DNA from 4 places in the Parabacteroides sp. AF21-43 genome. Region 1 is predicted to be linked to each of the others. Evidence: riboswitches for the same ligand, from Rfam matches in the RefSeq annotation. Region 1 holds a riboswitch; each other region holds the start of a gene.
The links. Region 1 has a riboswitch for cobalamin ahead of DWX84_RS20030 (TonB-dependent receptor). Riboswitches for the same ligand answer to the same signal wherever they lie in the genome.

Region 1 (6,175 bases):
TCGACTTCTACCTAGCTCCTTACGTACGTAATAGCTTTATCGAGGAAGTAAAGACCTTAGAGGATTTATACGGACAGGATTTCTCCCACTTATATAATAAGCCTATCGACGATTACCAGACACAGACCTTGGATGGATTAAGCGGTGATAGACGCGTCATACAACATGCCATCAACCGCACGGTAAGCCGTGTACACCAATCGATGGAGGCTTTTATCCATAATATGAACACGATCCATTCCCGTGGCGGCAACCAAGTGGTATTCAGCTCCATCAATTATGGAACCGACACCTCGGCGGAAGGTCGTTGCATCATCCGGGAGTTATTAAAAAGCACTTACAGAGGCGTAGGTAACGGCGAGACCGCTATCTTCCCGATCCAGATATGGAAAAAGAAACGAGGCGTAAGCTATCTGCCGGAAGACCGTAACTACGATCTTTACCAATTGGCCTGCAAGGTTACCGCCCGTCGTTTCTTCCCGAACTTCTTGAATCTCGACGCGACCTTCAACCAAAGCGAGGATTGGAATGCGGACGACCCTCAACGCTATATCCACGAGGTAGCGACCATGGGATGCCGTACCCGTGTATTCGAGAACCGTTTCGGACCGAAGACTTCTATCGGACGAGGTAATATCTCCTTCTCGACGATCAATATCGTACGATTGGCTATCGAGTGCATGCAAGTGGAGAACAAGGAAGAGCGTATCGCCCTATTTTTCGCTAAACTGGATCATATGCTGGAACTTACGGCTCGTCAGTTGCATGAGCGTATGGAGTTCCAGAAAACCGCTTACGCAAAGCAATTCCCGTTGTTGATGTCTTCCTTATGGTTAGGCTCGGAAAAATTGAAGCCTAACGATTCGATTGCCTCCGTTATCAACCAAGGTACCTTGGGCATCGGCTTTATCGGACTGGCCGAATGTTTGGTGGCCCTTACCGGTAAGCATCATGGCGAAGATAAGGATTCGCAAGCCTTAGGCGTAAGGATCGTTACGTATATCCGGGATCGTGCCAACCAATTCTCGGAGCAATACCAACACAATTATAGCGTACTGGCAACTCCGGCTGAAGGCTTGTCCGGCAAGTTCACGGGAAAAGATCGTAAGAAGTTCGGATCGCTCCCCGGTATCACGGATCGGGATTATTATACGAACTCTAATCACGTTCCGGTATATTATAAGTGCAGTGCCCGTCATAAAGCAGAAGTAGAAGCTCCTTATCATGATTTGACTCGTGGCGGCCATATCTTCTACGTAGAGATGGATGGTGACGCTACGCATAACCCCGAAGCGATCATGCGTGTCGTGGACATGATGGATAAATACAATATCGGATACGGTTCCGTAAACCATAACCGTAACCGTTGTCTGGATTGTGGCTACGAGAACTCCACCCCTAATCTGGAAGCCTGCCCGAAATGCGGCAGCAAACACTTGGACAAACTTCAACGCATCACCGGCTATCTGGTAGGAACCACCGACCGTTGGAACAACGCCAAGCTATCCGAGCTAAACGACCGTGTCACCCACAACTAATTTTCAATTACCATGTTGTCTATCATAGATATCATCGAAGATACCACCGTAGACGGTCCGGGATTCCGGACCGCCATCTATGCGGCGGGTTGCCCGAACAAATGCCCGGGCTGCCACAACCCCGAATCATGGGATATCCATAAAGGGAAGAAAGTAAGAACGGAAGAGATCGTGGATAAAGTATTGGCCGACGAATTCGCCAACGTCACCTTCAGCGGCGGAGACCCTATGTTCCAGCCGGAAGGTTTCACCGAGGTAGCCAAGGCAATCAAGGAAAAAAGCCAAAAGACGATCTGGTGCTACACAGGATATAAATTCGAGGACCTGATAAAGAATCCGGCACAAGCCGCCTTGTTGTCCTATATCGACGTATTGGTAGATGGCCGCTACAAACAAACCCTTCGGGATGAGAGCCTTTTATTCCGGGGAAGCAGCAACCAACGGCTGATCGACGTACAAGCGTCTTTAAATAAAAAGGAAGTCGTGAAATACAAGTACAACCCTTTCATTTAAGGAAATTCTCCAATTATAGCCCGGATATTAACAAGATTTCATACCTTTGTCCCGAATTGGTTCCGTTTCGCCCAACCGGGGTTACGGATTAAAAGGGAATCAGGTGTAATTCCTGAACAGTCCCGTTGCTGTGAAGCTCTATTTCAAACATTCTGGAAACACTTTCGCCACTGGTATATAAGAATATAGCCGGGAAGGCTTTCGGGATGGGAGTCAGTCAGAAGACCTGCCAGTTAGGGAGAAGTCGCTCGCGAGGACAGAGCGGCTTGGTACGAATCATTTTCTAAACAGGTTTTAAATAATGGTGTTATCCTTTGCTAGAAAGGGATACCTTGCTTGCGTATTATCGATGCTGGCGATAGGTATGTCCCATGGACAAAGCAAACTCGACTCTATCCAGCACTTGGACGAAGTTACGGTCACGGCCCGGAGTTTCAGCTTTAAAGAGGTAATTCCTTCCCAAAAACTATCGGGGAAAGAATTACAAAATTTGAACAGTCACACGGTAGCAGATGCTTTACGCTACTTCTCGGGTGTCCAATTGAAAGACTATGGGGGCGTAGGAGGTATCAAGACCGTAAATATCCGAAGTATGGGAACGAACCACATGGGTGTTTTCTACGACGGCATCGAATTAAGCAACGCACAAAACGGACAAGTAGACCTCGGGATGTATTCTTTGGACAATATCGAGGAGATTTCTTTATACAATGGCCAGAAGAGCGATATCTTCCAATCCGCGAAAGATTTCGGCGCGGCCGGTACGCTTTATCTGCGTTCTCGTCGTCCTCGTTTCGAAGATGGAAAAACAACGAATATCCGTGCCACGATGAAAGTCGGTTCTTTCGATGTTATCAACCCCTCGGCGCTGTTCGAATATAAGATATCAGAAAACGTAGCCACCTCTTTCAGCGCCGAATGGTTAAGCGGAAGCGGTAAATACAAATTCCGTTACCGCCGTATCAACCCTGCCGGAGAGATCGCTTACGATACGACCGCCGTCCGGGAAAACGGGGATATCAACGCCACCCGCCTAGAGGCCGGACTTTATGGCAAGATGAGCGACGGTACTTGGAATCTTAAGTTCTACAACTACAATTCCGAACGAGGAATCCCGGGAGCCATCGTAAACAACGTATGGAGACGTGGTGAACGGGTATGGGATACGAACTCTTTCATGCAAGGCTCCTATATCAAAGAAATCAATAGCAAATTCAAGACACAGGTGAACGCGAAATATGCATTCTACCGTACGCATTATGTGAATAACGACGACAAGCTGATTCATGTAGATAACCTGTATAAGCAACGAGAGATTTACCTATCCTCCGCGAATGTCTATTCCATCCTCTCAAACTGGGATGTATCCGCCTCTTACGACTTGCAATGGAACAAGATGAACGCCGATATGTACGGATTCGTTTACCCGGAACGCTTCACCAACCTCCTTTCGGTCGCCACGGCGCTCCGGTTAGGGAAAGTAAAATTACAGGCCAGCGGACTGGCGACCTTTATCAACGACCGTGTAAAAGAAGGCCCCACACCGGAAGCCCGGCAAATCCTTACACCCGCCGTATTCGCCTCCTACAAGCCGTTTGAGAAACAAGACTTTAATGTACGCGCTTTCTATAAACGGATCTTCCGTATGCCTACCTTCAACGATTTATATTACGCCGATATGGGAAACTCCAAATTAAACCCGGAATATGTAACCCAATATGATGCCGGCTTCGCTTACACGAAAACATGGGAGAACCATCTTTTCTATCGCTTCAAGATACAGGCGGATGGTTATTTCAACAAGGTGAAAGACAAGATCATCGCTTATCCCAAAGGCCAGCAATTCCGTTGGACTATGTTGAATTTAGGTAAGGTAGAAATCAAAGGCATAGATGTCAGCACGGAAACGACCGTCAATCCGGTAAAAGATTTATTCGTCACGCTACGAATACAATACACCTATCAAAAGGCCCAAGACTTCACGGATCCCTCGGATACCTATTACGGAGATCAAATCCCTTATATCCCTTGGCACAGCGGTTCCGCCATCGCGCAAGCCTCCTTCAAGGGATGGAACCTCAACTACAGTTTCATCTATGTGGGAGAGCGGTATAACCAGCAGGAAAATATCAAATACAATTATACGCAACCTTGGTATACCAGCGATATTTCCTTGTCGAAAGATTTGAAATTCAAGTTCGGGCTTATCAAGGCCGCCGTGGAGGTAAACAACCTGTTAAGCCAAGATTACGACGTGATCCTGAATTATCCGATGCCGAAGCGAAATTACAAAGTGTCTTTAACCATCGAGATATGAAAAGATATACATTATATATAATAGGTATCCTGATCGGTTGCGCTTTTTCATCCTGCCGCAAGATCGAGATCGTAGTTCCCTCGGAATACGAGCTGGTTTCCGACGGTATCCATCCCGAGGCGAATCCTCAAGGGATGTATTTGGTGAACGAAGGGAATATGGGAAGCAATAAATGTACGCTGGATTATCTGGATTACGTGAACGGTTATTATATCCGTAACCTCTACTCGGAACGGAACCCGAACGTGGTCAAGGAGCTGGGCGATGTAGGCAACGATATCCAGATTTACGGAAGCAAGCTTTATGTCGTAGTCAATTGTTCCCATAAAGTAGAAGTACTGGATGCCCGGACTTGCGAGCGGATCACGCAAATAGACATTCCCAACTGCCGGTACATCCGTTTTTACCGGGGAAACGCCTATGTAACCTCTTATGTCGGCCCGGTGCAAATCGACCCGAACGCCCCACAAGGAGCCGTATACCGGGTAGACACGACCAGCCTGAAAGTAGACGCCAAAGTCATAGTCGGTTACCAACCGGATGAGTTGGAGATTTTGGGTGAATATATCTACGTAGCGAATTCCGGAGGATATCGTGCCCCGGAGTACGACAATACGGTTTCCGTAATCGAGCTAAACCGTTTCAAGCAAGTTCAAAAGATTCCGGTAGGGATCAATCTGCATCGTATCCGTGCGGACAAATACGGTAAATTATGGGTAACTTCCCGGGGAGATTACGATACGGTACATTCCAACCTGTATGTACTGGAAAAACGAAAAGGATATAACGAGATGGTGGTTACCGATACCCTGAATATCCCTTGCTCTAACCTTTGCATCAGCGGAGATTCCCTTTTCTATTACAGTACGGAATGGAACGTGAACACGCAGAGTAACAGCATCTCGTACGGAATCATAGATGTCCGTACCAAAGAGGTGATCAGCACGAACTTTATCACCGACGGTAGCGAGAAAGACATTCGTATCCCATACGGGATCATGGTCCATCCCTATACGAAAGACATCTTCGTCACCGATGCCAAGAATTACGTATCCAGCGGGACCCTCTATTGCTACGATAAGAACGGGATACGAAAATGGGGCGTACGTACCGGGGATATCCCCGCCCATATGGTTTTCCTTTATAAATAGAACAGCGTTATGAGACAAGTTTTATATCTATTCATTTCAGGTTTCCTAGCATTTCTATCCTGTACCCAAGACAAGATACAGATGGTTAGCTTGGGTATCGATGATGTCTATTATCTGCCCCGCATGAAAACCTATCTACTCAGCCCGGCCTTTACCGGCGACGAGTATCGGTGGACACTGCACCGGAACGGGACGGACTCTCTCGTATCTACCGAACGTTCTTATATCTTCCTTGCGAAAGATACGGGCACCTATCAGATGACCTTCGAGATCATCGATAAGGAGACCCCCTATAAGCACGATTTTCGTTTCGAGGTGATGCAGGAGGATATAGAGTACAGTCCTTACCTATCCAAGGTATACGACTTTTGTCCCGCACCGGGTCAGTTCGTCAATACGATGCCCGAATACGAGGAAGGCGATACGAAAGAAACCATACTGAAAAAGGTAGAGGAGAATATCTCCGGTACGAATGACGTGATGATCTCCCTCGGAGGATACGGAGGATACGTTATCTTCGGCTTCGACCATACGGTCATCAACGTCAAAGGGAAGAAGGACTTTATGATCCTTGGGAACTCTTTCTATTCCGACCTGCCGGAATATCAAGAGAAAAAGGGAGGCAGCTGCGAGCCCGGTATTGTCATGGTCTCTTT
Region 2 (6,175 bases), on a different contig from region 1:
TTTTGACAAAAGATTTAAGCACTCACCTTGCCTTTATCAGCAATTTGAGCTACTTTTACGTCCGAAAACGGATATTTATCCGTCATTCTGAAAGTTGTCTCTTTCTGCGTAAGAAAGAGACATTTTTTTTCTCCCTACTTCTTTATTCTCAATCACTTCTATTTTTCGATTCATTTTACATTATCGTTTTTTTTACCGTTTGTCTCTTTACATCTCACTACTCATTTAACATTTAGGACTTACTGTCCGGAAAGGCACGCACGAGCTAGCACGATTCCCGACGGAAGAACCGTGTAAAGATCCATACATGCAAACTTCATATTGTTACATGACGTTGAATTAAATGTCTAATTGTTTCGATTTTGTCTATATTCATTAGGTGTAACCCCAACCATTTTCTTGAACCAACACCTGTACGTAGAAGTGACAGGAATGGTGGAATTAAAGTTGTATGTATCTTTCAAGCAATTACAGGAAAGCCGACGAAGCTAGCTTACTTTAAAACAATGGATTTGAATGGAAAAAATTCATAACTATGAATGAAGAAAAACATAGTTATGAATTGAAAATTTCATAGTTATGATTTTTCAGTATCAAAATAGGCAAGTAATTCTTCTATCGTTTGGGTGATATAGGTACCGCCGGAAGTCTCATGGATGATAAAGTGGGTGGTCTTTAAATCGCCAGTCTCAATCCAGATATTCGATTCCACTTCCCGATTCGCCAAAATTCCGTTTCGCTGGAGCGCTTTACGCACCATAGCGTATTTCTGGCCATGTCCAACGAGGCGGATCTGTCGGGAGAATTGATTATCTATACGGAATAATCCGGTATCCTTATCGAAAACAATCCCTTTCCGGGCGAAGAAATTGCTTAAATGACCACTCAATGCCAAATCCTCGGGGGTACCGGTAGAGATACCATTCGCTTTGTCCATTAACCAGATCTTATCCGATATCTGGAGAGCCAGTTCCAAATCGTGAGTGGACATAAATATCGTCTTATTCGTTTTCCGGGTTAGATGATGGAGTAATTGCATAATCTCTACCTTGCTAGGAAAATCAAGGAATGCGGTAGGTTCATCCAAGTAAATAACCGGAGTCTCCTGAGCGAGCGCCTTAGCGATCATCACTTTCTGGCGTTCTCCATCCGATAAGGTATGGACCATGCGGGATGCTAGTTCCTCAATGCGGACAAGGGCGATGGATTCTTCCACGATCCGCTTATCATCCTTGCTCAACTTGCCCCAGAAGCCGGTATACGGGCTACGTCCCATCCCGACCAATTCCCGTACCAACATATTCCGGATCTCACATTTATCGGTCAGCACGACACCGATCGTGGTGCTCAATTCCTTATCGGAATAAGCATCTATATCTTTTCCTAGGACCAATATTTCCCCATCTAATTTAGGTTGGAAAGCCGATAACGTGCGCAATAAAGTAGACTTCCCCACCCCGTTAGCACCCAGCAAACAGGTTAATTCACCACTATAGATCGTAGAGTGTATACCTTTAGCTACCAGCTTTGTACTACTCTTAGAATGGTAACCGATCGAAAGTCCGTTAATATGAATCGTATCTTGTTTCATCTTACTCGTTCAATTCATTCTTTCGTTTTCTAAATAATACCGAGGCCACTACAGGAGCACCTACTAAAGCGGTTACCGAGTTGACAGGTAACGCTCCCTCGAACCCCGGCATACGGGCGATCAAATTACAGATCAACGCCAACGCCGCACCGGCGAATAAGACCGCAGGCATTAAAATCCGATGGTCGGAAGTTTGAAATATGGCCCGGCATAAATGCGGAACGGCTAGCCCCAAGAAGATAATAGGTCCGCAATAAGCCGTGACAATCGCCGTAAGGACCCCGGCCGAGGTGATAACCAACAAACGGGCCCGCTTGATATTAAGTCCCAAATTGCGTGCGTAGCTATCCCCAAGAAGCATCAAGTTCATGGTCTTGATAAGCAGGAACGAGAGAGGGATCAAGACTGTCATAAGAATCACGAACAACGTCATCTGATTACCGGAAACACGGGCGAAACTACCCAATCCCCAAATCACGTATGCACGGATATCCTCCTCGACGCTAAAGAATTTAAGTACACCGATCACGGCGTTTGCCACGTAACCGATCATCACACCGATAATCAACAACGTGACATTTCCTTTTACCTTTTGGGAAACATACACGATCAGCGCCATCACGGATAAGGAACCGATCACGGCCGCTATCGATAAGGCGATCTCCCCCATAAAACCAAGTTTACTCAAGGCAACGCCCCCTAAACTACCGCTTAACAACACCACGAAAGCGACACCCATGCTCGCTCCCGAACTGATACCTAAGACCGAAGGTCCGGCCAATGGATTACGGAAAACGGTTTGCATCTGTAAGCCGCTGATGGATAAGCCTGCTCCCGCTACCAACGCTGTCAATGCCTGTGGTAGTCGGGATTTCCAAATAATATTCTGCCATGTAATAGGCTCATTTCCTGAATTCCAGATAATATGCCAAACCGATTGAAGAGGAATAGAGACTGACCCCAACACCAAATTCAAAAAGATTAGAACAAAAATAGCCGTGACAATCGCCAGCATCCATAGGGTATTTGAATGTCTCATCAGCGTTCCTTATTTAAGTCGAGAATAATAGACCGGCTCATGATCCGGTAATAAATCCGGATGAAAGATATGAAGCAAATCCGCTAGGACGATCTCCGGTTCTGTCGGCATACTCTCATAAAACGGCGTGTTCTTCATATTACAATAGATAATCCCTTTCTCCCGGAACGCACGGAAATCCGCATAACGAGGATCTTGCTCTTTCAATGCCTCATAGCTAAACGTTCCCGGGAAACTATTCACGATACGCCAGAAATCAGCATCGTCCGCTTGGTTATAGACCGTCTCGAAGTCTAATGTAACACCACCGGATCGCTCATCGTCTTTCAAGAAATAATCAGCGCCGGCATCCTTGAAAAGCTGTGCCAAGAAACTCTTTCCTCCTACGGCATACCAGTTTCCACCCCGTAACTCGCCACTAAAAACGATCGGACATTTTTTAACCTTGCCATCCGCCGTAAGTTCCTTTAATTCATTATACCTCTTCTCAATGGCGGCAAAACGCTCATTGCCCTCTTTCTCTACCCCTAACAACAAGCCTATGAACTTGATCCATTCAGCTTGTCCCAATGGCGTAGTCTCCTTATAACCCAAATGGGGAATCAAGGGGATACCCACGTCTTTCAGCGTCTCATAGCCTCCCCGCTTGAATGGCGATACAAGGATCAAATCAGGATTCATACTCATGATAACCTCGTTATCGAAATTTCCCTCTATACCGATCTTTGCGGTTTTACCTTCTTTCAGGCGTTCGTTCATCTCTTTATTGAACAAATGCCGTGTACTGGTAATCCCAACGACCTTATCCAAGGCACCCAATTTAATAAAATTCGATAATTGCAGGGAAGTCATACAGATAACGCTTCGGATAGGAAGCTCTATCATCGTATAATCAACGGGAATCCCCGTGGGTTTCGAACCTCTTTTTACGAACGCATAATGAAACGTGGTGCTTTCCTCGTTTTGAGGATCTTGAATATCAGCCAAGACATATTGATCCGCATAGGTAAGCTTGAATCCTTGGGCGTATAAAGGCTTAACCTGCTCTTGCGAGAATGCGGATTGCTCTACGGAAGCCGTCTTCCCTATTTCTCCTTTTTCACGGATACCTGAAGTACATGATAAAGTCAATACCGATAAAAGCAAGCATCCACCCGCTATAAACTTATTCATAATCCTTGTTTAATTGACAGTTGATCATTGACAGTTACTCTCGTCCTGCTCCACGGGACAGCAACATTTATTTATGAACCGGCAGGTCTTCTGACTTACTTCCATTCTGGACGCCTTCCCGATTACGAAACCAGTGGCCAAGGTATTGTCCGAATGTTTAGAAGTTCACAGCAGCGTGGTCTGTCCGGGATTCTCACCCGGTTCCCTTTTAATCCGCCTCCCGGAAAAAGAGATAAGCGGAGCCTATTACAGCGACAAAAGTAGTAAGAATATTTGTATACATCCGCAATTTTAAGGACTTTTGCGTTTCAAATAAAAACAGATACACATGAATCATCCTATTCACTTCGTCTCATTAGGTCCCGGTGATCCGGAATTAATTACGCTGAAAGGGCTTAAAACATTACAAAAGGCTGATATTATCTATTGTCCTGCTACACAAGGCAAGCATGGAATCATATCTCGGGCGACGGATATATTGAAAGCTATTGAGGTAGACGAATCCTTGATCCATCCGTTTATTTTGCCAATGAGTAAGGAACGGACAGATGCGTTAAACGCTTATAACGAATTGTTTCTGGATGCCCAAGCTGAATATTTGAAAGGAAAACAAATCGTGATCGTCGCCGAGGGAGACGCTGGTTTTTATTCATCTATACAATATGTATACGATAAATTCGAGGAAGCAGGAATCCCGGTCGATCGAATCGCAGGAATTCCGGCATTTATAGCGGCAGGTGCCTTGGCCGGGATACATATCGTAAAACAAGAGGAGCAAATTAACGTAATCCCCGGGACTGCGTCGTTCGATGAACTTTCGGCAAAAATAGAAAATGGAATGATCATCGTCATCATGAAATTACCGGGTTGCCAAGAGGCTATTCATACTTGTATCCGGCAGTATGCGGATAAGGCGGTTTTTCATTATTTCGAGAATGTTGGAACAGGAAAAGAATATTATACTACTGATATCACCACTATACATTCCAAGGATTTCCCCTATTTCTCCCTACTGATTATCCAACCTCGCTAAAAGAAGAAGGCTGCCCGGAGAGTAACCAAACCCGGACAGCCCATCTTATTACGCTACATGCAATATATGCTTAAGCTGATCGATATGGAAACGAAGTGTATCCATATAAGGTTTCACTGAATTATGATACATGATCGCTTTTGCGTGCATATCTTCCAACTCGCTTACTTTACGGTTCGCCTCACGCATTTTACAAGCGTTGTAGCGAATACCCGATACATGTCCTTTGATATCCTCGATCGCTTGGTTTCCCCGGTTGAAGATAGACTCTGCTTCTTCCGGAGCGTATACCGTATAGGCTTGGGCAACGTCATCCAGTAATGCCTGTTGATAAGAGCCGGCTATCGGGAGCAATTGATGGATCGCATGATGACATAAAGAATGAACCTCGTTTTGAAGCTTCTTCAATTCTACTTCCCACTTTGATTCACATACTTCATCCAATTGTTTGACTTCCGCTACGACACGGCCGCTAAACAATTCCACTACCATCTTTTCCCATGCTTCTGCTACCCACGATTTAGTAGCAAATGTAACCTGACTAAATCTTACTGTTGACATAACCTTAAATTTACATATTATATTGCTAATGTTATTAATCTCTTATCTGTTTCAATTTATCACACTCAAATCATTTTATCTTTCTTTTTATCGTTGCGACACCACAAAATTAATCAAATTATCATAGATGGATAATTTTAAAGACTATTTTATAATTCTTTAAGAGTGCGACAAGCAAAACGTATGATTTTTGCAAAGTTCACTTTACAAAAAGTTTAATTTCAAGCCTAACAGCTATCACAAAAAGCAAGATCATCGCCATCTTCGCACAAAAATATCAAAATAACACAATCTTATTATTCCATAAAGGGGGAAAACCTTGTTCCGTATCATTTTGTTATTATAATAAATTAGATTTACTTTGTTCAAACTATATAAACTTACATAAAGCACATGAAATCGGACATTGAGATAGCAAGAGAAACAGACTTGCGTAAAATTAAGGAAGTTGCGACAACGTTAGGTATCCCTCGTGAGGAAGTACAAAATTATGGCAGGTATATTGCCAAGGTTCCTATCCATTTGATCGATAAAAAGCAAATGGACCAGCATAATTTAATTTTAGTGACCGCTATCACTCCCACTAAAGCGGGAATCGGAAAGACTACGGTTTCGATCGGTCTGGCTTTAGGTCTGAATAAAATAGGGAAGAAAGCGGTGGTCGCTTTACGTGAGCCGTCTCTTGGCCCGTGTTTCGGCATGAAAGGTGGTGCTGCCGGAGGTGGATATGCCCAAGTGCTTCCTATGGAAAACATCAACTTGCATTTTACAGGGGATT
Region 3 (6,175 bases), on a different contig from region 1:
TTCTATTAAGGAGAAAGACTATTTACATCATAAAGAAGATATCGGTAAATGTAATTGGCTGACAATTCGTAAGTAATACTGTTTGTCGAATCTTACTTCAAGCCTCTCGATTGATAGATCCTTTCTTTGGCCTCATTTATTTTCTGAAACTTCTCGTTGGCGGCCTTGCGGATGTCTTCTCCCAAACTGGCTACTTTGTCCGGATGATGCTTGACGGCCATCCGGCGATAGGCGGCACGGACTTCCTCGTCTGTGGCGGTCGGTTCTATCTCTAACACCTTGTAGGCATCGTCCAAGGAACTTCCTTTTAGGTTCAACATGGATTCGACTTCTCTATCAGACATTCCCATCGCCATCGCTACCTCTTTCAAGGCATTGATCTCGGCTGCGCACACATTCCCGTCACTCTTAGCGATCTCGGCGAGGAACGCAAGCAATTGCAGCCGCTCCTCATAACTTAGGTTGTATGCGATCTGGGTTCCGCATTCCCGGATGGTATTCTTGAATCCCATGTTGTTCTCCTGATCCATGCGTTTGGCTTGGTCGAAAAGCTTTAGCAATATCTCCTCACCTTGGCTTACGGCGATCTCGCCGAAGTTTCTCCGAAGGAATTGACGGACGTATTCCATCTCGCTATGCATGATCTTCCCGTCGGCACGGATGATATAGGATGCCATAACCAACATGGAGAAAAGGAAACTGTTACGTTCCCCGGCGTATGGGTCTCTTCGTATATATTCATCATCGTAATTGGTGCCGCCACCGAAAGACTGCCCCGTCATATTTGCCCCTTCCTCGAAGAAAGAGCCTAATATAATGCCGGCTAGAGCGCCTAGCGGTCCGAACGCCATAAATCCCAAGACGCCACCTATCCATTTCCCGATACCCATATTCCTGTTTATCTTATTTGTTGATTACCGATATGCAATATTCGTAAAAAAACGGGAGATATGCAAATGTGAAAGGCGGGTGTGTGAAGCATACCCGCCTTGCGGTTATTTGGAGAGTTGGATCTTGAATGTTTTCTCATTTATCCGGATGACATACGTACCGAAGGGCAATCCCTCGTAGCCCTGTAAGCCTACTTGCTTTTGGTAGCGTACAATCTTTCCATTGAGTGCGATCACCATCACTGGCTGTAGGCTGGGAGTGTAAACAAATAGAACTCCACCTCGGGAAGTGATTTGCGGATCCGTTTTGTGAGAATCGATGGAGGTTGGTATCTCAGGTTCCCCCGGCGTAGGATCTATGGGGGTTTCCGGATCGGTCCCCGCATCTACTGCTTCTGCCAAAAGGATTTCGATGAAGCCAGCATCCAGATAGCCCCCTTTCTCCGGGGTAGGCACGATCGTTTCCCCAAGGACGGCTGTCATCTCTTCTGCTTCGATGAGACAAGAAGAGAGACTGCCTCCGGTGAGGCTTTGCGCATACGCATGGTTCAAGCCGCAGATGGCTATGAATACGAATATGAGTTTCTTCATGATTAATAACCTCCGTTTTGTGTCAGGTTGGGATTTCTATCCATTTCTTCTTGTGGTATGGGCAATAGGGCTTTGTAAGCATCCATATTGAAATATTTTGCGCTATAGTTTAATATATTCAGATAGAGATTGCCTCGTTTGTAAGTCGAATGATAGTTGTTCATATATTCTTCCATCAAGGAAGCCTCGGTGATTTGTGCCGTTGGATTCAACTTCCAGTCTGCGATCTTCTTGATGAAAGCCAAGATGCCGCTTTTCGCTTGAATGGCAGAAGCTGCTTGCCAATTCCCTTTTAATAACTGGGCCTCATAGAGCAGGATTTGGATATCTTTGGCGGTTAGCTCTCCTTCTTTCGATAATGAAGAGACTCCTTGTGCTTCTGTGAAGTCTGTGATTATGGCATCAAGAACGTCTGAACGATCTGATTGGGTAACGTTAGCAGATTCTGAAAAGGACAAGGTTTTCAGTACTAAGGGGACACGCCCGAACCAAGAGGTCAACATCAAATGAGCATAAGCTCGGATGGCTTTGGCTTGCTTGATGGCATTGGTCTTTACGTTTTCGGTGATATCTGAACTTGTGTTTTGGGCAAGGCCTTCCAATAGATTGTTACATCGATTGATTGTTTCATAAGGTATCTGCCATAGACTTGTTAGCATACCTCCAGAATTAGGTGTATATGTCTTATTCTCAAATTCATTAAAAGGAGTTGTGATATCCGGAGATCTCTTGTTCATGAAATCAATATCGATTTCTGTATTTAGAAGGTTATAATCATCCCAGGGACTGTCAGAATTAGGATCGATTATGGTAGCAATAGATGCTAAAATATCATCGTCTGTTTTCCAATGACTTTCAGGATAAACCCCGGTTTCTCTTACTTCATATATGAATGGATAGCTTTTGGTTTCATTATATTTGTTTTTGAAGACTATAGTACATGAATAGTGAGCTTCTGGAGTATATTGCTTCGGGGGAAGAATACTTAGTGTTAAAAGTCTACCGAATGGTCCGGATTTTAAGCCGCAATCGTTATTAAATGAAATGTCGGATGGTAATCCAAGGATTTCCATAGTTACCTCTTGGTCTGTATCATCTAGATATTTCACGAAAAAATTACTGCTTGTGGGATTGTAAAGCGTTGAGGAAAGGGATGCTTTCCCTGTTAAAATCATAGCGCTGTTGTTATCATTTGGTAATACCCAAAAATCATGCTTCTTCTCGGTTTCGCTTCCTACCGTTCCCGCTCTCTCCGCATACAGCGCATACGGAACGGAGAGCATTTGTGACGTTGACATCTCCTTATAATTGCCCCCTCCATCTGTGTCCATGCTGATCCGAAGGTAATAGGGGGATTGGCTCCAATCAATCTCGGTGAAGATACCGTTTATCGCTGTTCCGTTTCCGATTTGTAGATTGACTACCCCATTCTTGGCTGTCGTTGTATGGTGCGTTTCTCCATAAACGGTTGTACCGGATGCGCTCCCTTGTACGATTTCTATTTTAATTCCGACTTCCTTGTCTGATATAGGATTGCCTCCGGCATTTCGTGCTACCGCTTGGAAGTTCATTGCCTGTGGTGATTGGGCGTAAGAAAACAGGCTGCTTAATAACATTGCTACCCCAAGTAACCATTTGTTCATGATTGCATTTGATTTAAGTTGTCAACCTGTCCCTTCGGCTGAACGATATTAATAAAAAAGCGGGGACCATCGGCTATTACCGTATTTGGGGCTCTGGACTGCCTACGAGTTGATAATGGCACAATGATCCCGCGCCCTATGTCGATATATGTCTTCCCATAAGGGAGGTATATAACAAACACAAGCGCAGGAGCCATTTGGTCTATTATCCCAACTCATTAGAATTGTCCAGATTCCAAATACGGGATAATATCGAAACGCTTCTACGTTATTTTCTCAATACAATGCCAAAGGTCGGAATATTTCTTGGAAGAATGAAATATTTAATCGATAATAAGAAAATGTCGTTCAAGTAAGGGACACACCCGGAAGGATTATAGAGCCGCCTCCTATCTATACACCATCTTCTATAAGGACGGGTCGGGCAATTGTGTCGCAGATGGACGCTCCGGGATGTGTCCTTTCCGGCATCCTTTCCGCAAGTTGAACGGAATGAGTTGCGGTATATATTTTCACATCGGGGGCTATCATCACGTTGTTACCGATAATGATATTGTTATTATCGAGGAACGTACAGTTCTTGTCATTGTTGAGCCTTACTCTTTGTTTGAGCCAATTATTACGACAAGGTAACGCAAGCAAGAATAGGCAGCTTCAAATTGATATGCCTTCAAGCATACGCAAAGTTACACAAAATAGCTGAGAACACGAACAAACGAAATGTATAAAAACTGTACTTGCCTGTTGACTCTACAAAAAGTAAGGCTTTTTCATTTAACATCTCATTTAAGTGGAGCTTCTTGTAAATTTTAGCATGCGCTATTGTTTTCGGTGGAAGGATTCAGGAAAACACGTACGACCTTTCCAGAAAACACGTACGACTTTTTTCAAAAACATGTATGTGTTTTCGCAGAAAGATTATCCTGTTTTTTTAATGTTGATTTTTAATGCTTTATGCATAAGCTTCTCTTGTGAGCTTATTGTACGGAATTTTACTTGGGATCCGTGTATTCCGTATATTCCGGCCTGGCTGAAGTGGATAGTTAAATAAAAAATACTATCTTTGCCCCCGAATCGGTTCCGCATATACCATTCGGGTATGTGGATTAAAAGGGAATCGGGTGTGAATCCCGGACAGTCCCGCTGCTGTGAAGCTCCGAAGAACATCTTGAAACAACACTATCGCCACTGGTTCTAGCGACCGGGAAGGCCTCAAGATGGGAGTCAGTCAGAAGACCTGCCATTCATTAAAGGCTGTTTTTGCTCGAGGGATTAGGAAAGCAGTACGAAAAGAATAAGAATCAATAGTTAATGATTTATGGAGAATTTATGTCCTCGTGGCGACATGATCCGTAAAGTGCTTGTTGCGAATCGAGGTGAGATCGCTATCCGTGTGATGCGCTCATGTAAGGAGATGGGGATTCGCACTGTTGCCGTATATTCGGAGACCGATCGTACCGCTCGGCATGTAATGTATGCGGATGAGGCAGCCTTGATAGGCCCGGCGGCTTCCAAGGAAAGTTATTTGAATATAGACAATCTGATCGCTGCGGCGAAACGGCACCATGCCGATGCGATACATCCCGGTTATGGTTTCTTGTCGGAGAACGCGGACTTCGCACGCCGTTGTAAGCAAGAAGGATTGATATTTATCGGCCCGTCAGCGGAGACGATGGAAGCGATGGGAGATAAGATCGCCGCACGCAAACGCATGATCGCCGCAGAGGTTCCTGTGGTTCCCGGTACGGAGCAACCGTTGCAAAGTGCGGAAGAAGCGCTTCGGGTTTGCGAAGAAATTGGTTTCCCTGTTATGCTGAAAGCTTCTATGGGAGGTGGAGGAAAAGGGATGCGCCTGATACATGAGAAGGGCGAGGTTGTCGAGGCTTATCATACGGCTCGTTCAGAATCGTTGTCCTCATTTGGTGATGATACGGTATATATAGAGAAATTCGTAGAGGAGCCGCATCATATAGAATTCCAGATATTGGGAGATAACCATGGTAATGTCATTCATCTATTTGACCGGGAATGTTCGGTTCAACGTCGTAACCAGAAAATAGTAGAGGAAAGCCCGTCTCCATTCCTAACAGCGGACTTACGTAAAGAAATGGGGGAAAAGGCTGTGGCTGCGGCTAAAGCGGTTCATTATTCCGGAGCGGGAACGATAGAGTTCCTTGTAGATAAGGACCGCCATTTTTATTTTTTGGAAATGAATACCCGGCTACAAGTAGAGCATCCTATCACGGAAGAAGTGGTAGGGGTGGATTTGGTAAAGGAACAAATCCGTATCGCCAATAATGAGGTTTTGCATCTTCGTCAAGAAGATCTTTTCCAACGAGGACATGCCATCGAGTGCCGGATCTGTGCGGAGGATACGGAAAATAATTTCATGCCTTCCCCGGGTATTATCCGGCAATTAACGGAACCGAATGGTATCGGGGTACGTATCGATAGCTATGTATATGAAGGGTATGAGATTCCGGTCTATTATGACCCTATGATCGGTAAATTAATCGTATGGGCAACGACACGTGCGTATGCGATCGAGCGTATGCGCCGGGTTCTATATGAATATAAAATCACGGGCTTAAAGACGAACCTCAGTTATTTGAAACGTATCATGCATAATCCTGATTTCGTGAAAGGGGAATATAATACATTATTTATCGCTAAGAATGCCCGGATGCTACAACGGTCTAACGGTAATAACGAGGAAATCGAGAATATCGCCATGATCGCCGCTTATATGGATTATTTGATGAATTTAGAGGAAAATACTTCTACCCAATTGGTGGATACACGTCCTATCAGCCGTTGGCGGGAGTTTGGTTTACAAAAAGGTGTCTTACGGATTTAACGGGTATTGGTTATGGAAATACATATCGGAAATCGTGTGGCCGATGTGACATTGGTCAGTAAAGAAGGGAATAAAGTCCGGCTTTCTATCGACGGGAAGCCGTATGATGTGGATATCGTGATGACGGAGAACGGCAGTTGTTCTGTCTTGCACGATGGGAACTCATTTAACGCGGAGATCATCTCCGGAGAAGA
Region 4 (6,175 bases), on a different contig from region 1:
TTCAGGCGTGTATTCATCAGAAACTAAGAAAGACGCAGACTTCCAGAAAGCTTGCGAGCTTTGCGAGCAATTCGCTAAGAAAGAAGGCCGTCAGCCTCGTATCATGATCGCTAAGATGGGTCAGGACGGACACGACCGTGGCGCTAAGGTTGTCGCTACTGGTTATGCGGACTGTGGTTTCGACGTAGATATGGGACCGTTGTTCCAGACTCCGGCCGAGGCTGCCCGTCAAGCTGTGGAGAACGACGTTCACGTAATGGGCGTTTCTTCTTTGGCCGCTGGTCATAAGACGTTGGTTCCGCAGGTTATCGAGGAGTTGAAGAAACTAGGTCGTGAGGACATCATCGTTATTGCTGGAGGTGTAATCCCGGCTCAAGACTATGACTTCTTGTATAAGGCTGGCGTTGCCGCTATCTTTGGCCCGGGTACTTCCGTATCGAAGGCAGCTTGCCAGATCCTTGAGATCTTGTTAGGCGAATAAATAGAGTTTAGACCTTACGGTTTTTAAATAAAGAGAGGCTGGACAATTGATTTTGTCCGGCCTTTTTTAGTATTGTATGCGGGTTTATGTACTTTTGTAGCGATTATTCAATTAAAAAGGGAAAGAATCATGGGAATCGTTATAGGTATAGATGTGGGAGGTAGCACGACCAAGATCGTCGGCGTGGAGGATAAGAAGATCAAGAACCCGATGTTCGTGAAAGCTACCGATCCGGTAACCTCTTTATTCGGAGCCTTCGGTAAGTATATTTATGATAATAACATCTCGCTCTCGAATATAGAGAAAGTGATCTTGACGGGTGTAGGTAGCGCCTATATCGATCAACCTTTATATGGCTTACCAACTGCGAAGACGGATGAGTTCCTTGCGAATGGGCTAGGGGCGCAATATAATACGGGACTGGACAGTCTATTGGTGGTCAGCATGGGAACGGGTACCTCCTTTGTCAAGGTACAAGGCTCCACGATCGAGCATATCGGGGGATTGGGTATCGGTGGCGGAACAATCCTCGGCTTGTCTAAGCTATTATTGAAAACGCATGACTTTCACCAAATAGCGTCTTTGGCCGAGCACGGTTCCTTGAATGATATCGACTTGCATATCCGGGATATTACGCCGCATCCGCTACCCGGCCTGCCGCTGGACGTGACAGCCTCTATTTTCGGAAAAGCGGACGCGAACGCTAAGGTTGAGGATATCGCTCTCGGTATCGTTCATATGGTCTTGCAGACCATCGGACAAGGAGCTGTTTTCGCCTCGTTAAATGGCGATATCAAGAATATCGTATTGATCGGTAACCTGACTCGCTTGCCACAATGCCCGGATATTTTCCCCCGTCTGGAGGAGATGTGCGATGTCCATTTCAAGATACCGGAGTATGCCGAATATCGCACGGCTATCGGGGCGGCTTTATGCTATATCAGGAACCGGGAATATAAGGATATTTTTTGTGGAAAGTGTTAGGCTACATCAAAACTTTATGTATCTTTGCTACATGCTTTGTTCCCTTTCGGCAATCGCCGGATAGGGATTAAAAGGGAATCGGGTGAGAATCCCGGACAGTCCCGCTGCTGTAAGCTTCATAAACGGGTTGAGCAATACTGTTGCCACTGTTCATTCAAGTGAATGGGAAGGCGCTTAAGACCGGAAGTAAGTCAGAAGACCTGCAAGGCGTGTATATTTTCGACGGCTTCGAGGAAAGGCCGGAAGAGAACGCAAGAACCGTATCCGGTTTTTACTATTCTTTATCCAAGGTTTTCTTATCAAGTCGTCTCATGGTTTCGGATAATTATTTTGCCATAATAATTAGGGAAAGAAGCATGAATCTGACCGACGGGATGAGCTCCGTGTGTAAGATGCATGCTTTCTTTGCGTTTAAAGGACTGGGGTATTCCGTGAACACTCTATAGAGAATATTTGTTTATTATTAGAAAAGTGCGTTTATTTGCAACGAGTAATTAACAAAAGAAGTATGAATATGAAGAAAATTGTGGGACTTGTTATGGTTGCCTTGCTAGCGTTGATGGCGCTTCCGGCGAACGCTCAGCTTAAATTCGGTATCAAGGGAGGTGTGAATATATCGTCTGTTCATTTCAACTCGGACGTGTTGAAAGCGGATAACGTAACCGGCTTCCAAGTGGGTCCGATGATCGAGACGACCTTACCGTTGGTCGGTGTCGGGATCGATGCGGCAGTGTTGTATTCGCAAAAAGGTTTGGAAACGACCTCGGCTGGCGGGGTGAAGACTTCGATGAAGACGGATTATATCGATGTTCCGGTCAACTTGAAATGGAAATTCGGCTTACCGATCGTCAAGGCGTATCTGGCAGCCGGTCCGTATATCGGTTTCCGTGTAGGCGGTGATAAGTTTTGGGATATCCCGGGTTCCGTAGCGGATCAGGTGAAGGCGAAGAATTTCAGCGCAGGTCTTAACTTCGGTGCCGGCGTGGAGCTGATCAGTCACTTGCAGGTGGGTTTCAATTATGGTCTGGGACTGACTGATAACTATAGTATTGAGAAGGTGAACCTCTCCGACGGTGCCGGAAAGAACCGTGGATGGTCTATCACGGCAGCGATCTTGTTCTAAATAGGTGAAAATAAAATGAGAGAGGCTGGGCTTTAGAAGTCCGGCCTTTTTTGTTATTTTTGGGCTCGTAATGAAACACCTGTTTGAATGAAATACGCGGACGTCATACTTCCCCTTCCTTTGGAGAATAGCTATACCTATCGGATACCCGAAGATCTGGAGAGAGCCGTGACTCCCGGTTGCCGGGTGATCGTGCATTTCGGGAAGAAACGATATTATACGGCTATCGTCATGGAGGTACACGACCGGGAACCGGTATCCGATTTTGAGACGAAGGAGATCTACGCTTTGCTGGATGCCACGCCGGTGCTCCGCCGTCCGCAACTCCGTTTCTGGAAATGGATATCTTCTTATTATATATGTAAGCTGGGCGACGTGTATAAGGCGGCCTTGCCTTCCGGCTTAAAGTTGGAAAGCGAGACGGCGGTTACTTATAATGAGGATTTCGAGGCCACCGCCCCCTTGCGCCCGAACGAGCAAGCGGTACTGGATGCTTTTAGCGGGGTTTTGAAATTGACGATCTCGGAGTTGGAGAAGAAGACCGGTCTTCGAAATGTTGTCCCGATCGTCTCTTCCTTGATGGTGAAAGGGGCGGTCGAGGTGAGCGAGGAGCTAAAGCGAGGATTCGTTCCCAAGACACAGGCGTTTATCCGTTTGGCCGAGGCTTACCGGGATGAGACGAAATTACAGGCGGTGTTCGAGGATTTGAAACGAGCGAAGAAGCAAGAGCTTCTGCTGGTCAGCTTCTTGGATTTAAGCCATACCTTGAATCCCGCTTTATCGAAGGAGCTTTCCAAGAAAGAGCTATTGGAACGCAGTGGTTATACCTCTGCGGTATTGGAGGGGCTGCTGAAACGGGGTATCTTGGAGAGTTACGAGAAAGAGGTGGGTCGTTTGCAAGTATCTGTCTGCCGCTTGCAAGAGCCGAATCCGCTCAGTCCGGCGCAAGAGAAAGCCTATGGAGAGATCCATGAGGCTTTCAAGACGAAGGAGGTCTGCTTGCTTCATGGCGTGACTTCCAGTGGTAAGACCGAGATATACGTCCGTTTGATCCATGAGGTCTTGCGGCTGGGGCGGCAGGTTTTATATATGTTGCCGGAGATCGCTATCACGACCCAGATCACGGAACGGCTGGCGAAATTATTCGGGGATAAGCTATTGGTCTACCACTCTAAGTTCTCGGATAACGAGCGGGTGGAAGTTTGGAATAAGCTATTGCATAACGACGAGCCTATGCTGGTATTGGGGGTCCGTTCGTCCCTCTTCCTTCCGTTTAAGGACTTGGGCTTGATTATCGTGGACGAGGAGCATGAGAATACGTATAAGCAGCAGGACCCGGCACCCCGTTACCATGCCCGTAACGCTGCCATCGTCTTGGCGGGTATGCACGGCGGTAAGACCTTATTGGGTTCCGCCACCCCCTCCATCGATTCTTATTTCAACGCTACGGCGGGGAAATACGGTCTGGTTGAGTTATCTACCCGCTACGGTGATTGCTTGATGCCGGAGATTATTACGGTGGACGTGAAGGAGCTAAAGCGCAAGAAGATCATGAAAGATACCCTTTTCTCCCCTCTGTTGGTGGAGAAGGTGCGGGAGGCCCTATCCCGGGGCGAGCAGGCGATCCTATTCCAGAACCGCCGGGGATTCGCCCCGATGATCGAGTGCCGAGGGTGCGGGTGGGTGCCTCGTTGCGTGAATTGCGACGTTAGCCTTACCTACCACAAGGCGCATAATCAGCTGGTTTGCCATTATTGCGGTTATACCTACCGCTTGCCGCAGGTATGTCCCGAGTGTAAGGGGACGGAGTTCAAGATGCAAGGCTTCGGTACGGAGAAGGTAGAGGAGGAGATCGCTGGGCAATTCCCAGCGGCGAAGGTGGAGCGGCTGGATTTCGATACGGCCCGTACCCGCACGGCTTACGAGCGGATCATCTCGGATTTCGAGAAGGGGAAGACACAAATCTTGATTGGTACCCAGATGTTGTCGAAGGGATTGGATTTCGGGAATGTCAGCGTGGTCGGAATCCTGAGTGCCGATAGCCTGATGAATTTCCCTGACTTCCGGGCGCACGAGCGGGCTTATCAATTGATGGTACAGGTTAGCGGACGTGCCGGACGACGGGATAAGCGGGGTACGGTGATCTTGCAGACTACTCAGCCGGAGCATCCTTTGATCCGTATGGTGCAGCATTTTGCTTATAAGGAAATGGTGAGCTTGCAATTGAGCGAGCGTAGTATGTTCCGTTACCCGCCTTACTACCGTTTGATCGTCTTGATCCTTCGGAGTCGGAATGAGGAGGCTTTGCAGGAAATGTCTGCTTTATACGCCGAGAAACTTCGTGCTCGTTTGGGTGAGCGGGTGTTGGGGCCGGTTACGCCGCCTATCACTCGGGTACAGACGCTTCATATCAAGAAGATCGTCTTGAAGATCGAGATATCCGCCGGGATCGCTCCGCTTCGTGAGATATTGGAGGGTATTCATACTGAGATGCAAGGATATGTACCGTTTAAGCAGTTGCTGGTTCATTATGATGTGGACCCGGCTTGAGAATTGAAAATGGAGAATTGAAAATTGAAAATTAATGGAAAGGAGCTTAGTGATGAAGGAGGAGAAGGTACGGTTGTTGTTTGTGTGCTTGGGGAATATATGTCGCTCTCCGTCGGCGGAGGCAGTAATGAAGAGGTTGGTGAAGGATGCGGGATTGGGAGATCGGATTGAGATCGATTCCGCCGGGATCACCGGGTATCATGAAGGAGACCGGGCGGATTCACGGATGCGGGCGCATGCGGCCCGTAGGGGATATGTGTTGGATTCGATCTCCCGTCCGGTACGTCAGTGGGACTTCCATGACTTCGATTTGATTATCGGCATGGACGACCAAAATATAACGGACTTGAAACGGATGGCTCCCGATCTGGAATCCGTCGCTAAGATACATCGGATGACCGAGTTCTCCCGGAATAAGTTGTACGATCACGTCCCGGATCCTTATTATAGCGGTGCCGAGGGCTTCGAGCTGGTCTTGGATCTATTGGAAGACGCTTGCGCCGGGTTGTTGGAATATTGCCGATTATTACGATGCCCATCGTAAGGTTGCTAGAATGCCCATTGTAAGATGCTTATAACTGCGATTATAAGAACCTTACAATAGGCATTATGGTTCTGTGCCGATGGCTGTATGCCTATCTGCTTGATAATTATTGTTTTTTCAAGTCCGGATAGCTGATTCGGGTATGGAACATGGTTTTCAGTTTGTCTACGAATACGCTCTTTATGGTCTCCACGTCCTTGAAGGTCAGCGGAGCGCTCTTTAGCAAGCCGTCGGCGATCTGCCCGTCGATGATCTTGTTCACCAAGGCGCTGATACTCTCTTCGGTATGTTCCTTCAAGCTGCGGGAGGCGGCTTCCACGGAATCGGCCATCATCAGTACGGCGGTCTCCTTCGAGAAGGGATTCGGGCCGGGGTAGGTGAATAGCTCGTCGTTAATCGGCTTGTCCGGGTATTGGTTCTTGAAAGAGTTGTAAAAATACTTCGCCTTGCCACGCCCGTGGTGCGTACGGATGAAGCTGATAACCGCCTTGGG

Region 2: it holds a riboswitch for cobalamin, as region 1 does, so the genes downstream of both, DWX84_RS03675 (ABC transporter substrate-binding protein) here and DWX84_RS20030 (TonB-dependent receptor) in region 1, are expected to answer to the same signal.
Region 3: it holds a riboswitch for cobalamin, as region 1 does, so the genes downstream of both, accC (acetyl-CoA carboxylase biotin carboxylase subunit) here and DWX84_RS20030 (TonB-dependent receptor) in region 1, are expected to answer to the same signal.
Region 4: it holds a riboswitch for cobalamin, as region 1 does, so the genes downstream of both, DWX84_RS00760 (porin family protein) here and DWX84_RS20030 (TonB-dependent receptor) in region 1, are expected to answer to the same signal.

What each region holds. Positions count from the first base shown of each region.
Region 1 covers NZ_QTMG01000041.1:9,916-16,090, reverse strand. Annotated here, with positions in the region: gene DWX84_RS20040 (anaerobic ribonucleoside triphosphate reductase) at 1-1,538, shown strand, start outside; gene nrdG (anaerobic ribonucleoside-triphosphate reductase activating protein) at 1,551-2,051, shown strand; cobalamin riboswitch at 2,092-2,300, shown strand; gene DWX84_RS20030 (TonB-dependent receptor) at 2,353-4,368, shown strand; gene DWX84_RS20025 (YncE family protein) at 4,365-5,519, shown strand; gene DWX84_RS20020 (cell surface protein) at 5,529-6,175, shown strand, end outside.
Region 2 covers NZ_QTMG01000003.1:131,625-137,799, forward strand. Annotated here, with positions in the region: gene DWX84_RS03665 (ABC transporter ATP-binding protein) at 578-1,591, opposite strand; gene DWX84_RS03670 (iron ABC transporter permease) at 1,593-2,630, opposite strand; gene DWX84_RS03675 (ABC transporter substrate-binding protein) at 2,640-3,803, opposite strand; cobalamin riboswitch at 3,866-4,065, opposite strand; gene DWX84_RS03680 (precorrin-2 C(20)-methyltransferase) at 4,132-4,836, shown strand; gene DWX84_RS03685 (hypothetical protein) at 4,885-5,397, opposite strand; gene DWX84_RS03690 (formate--tetrahydrofolate ligase) at 5,791-6,175, shown strand, end outside.
Region 3 covers NZ_QTMG01000012.1:192-6,366, forward strand. Annotated here, with positions in the region: gene DWX84_RS10275 (DnaJ domain-containing protein) at 93-890, opposite strand; gene DWX84_RS10280 (hypothetical protein) at 996-1,481, opposite strand; gene DWX84_RS10285 (RagB/SusD family nutrient uptake outer membrane protein) at 1,484-3,124, opposite strand; partial or broken gene DWX84_RS22180 (sugar O-acetyltransferase) at 3,521-3,706, opposite strand; cobalamin riboswitch at 4,183-4,384, shown strand; gene accC (acetyl-CoA carboxylase biotin carboxylase subunit) at 4,470-5,981, shown strand; gene DWX84_RS10305 (biotin/lipoyl-containing protein) at 5,994-6,175, shown strand, end outside.
Region 4 covers NZ_QTMG01000001.1:173,186-179,360, forward strand. Annotated here, with positions in the region: gene scpA (methylmalonyl-CoA mutase) at 1-481, shown strand, start outside; gene coaW (type II pantothenate kinase) at 611-1,465, shown strand; cobalamin riboswitch at 1,485-1,688, shown strand; gene DWX84_RS00760 (porin family protein) at 1,980-2,588, shown strand; gene priA (primosomal protein N') at 2,676-5,138, shown strand; gene DWX84_RS00770 (low molecular weight protein-tyrosine-phosphatase) at 5,173-5,682, shown strand; gene DWX84_RS00775 (HD family phosphohydrolase) at 5,789-6,175, opposite strand, start outside.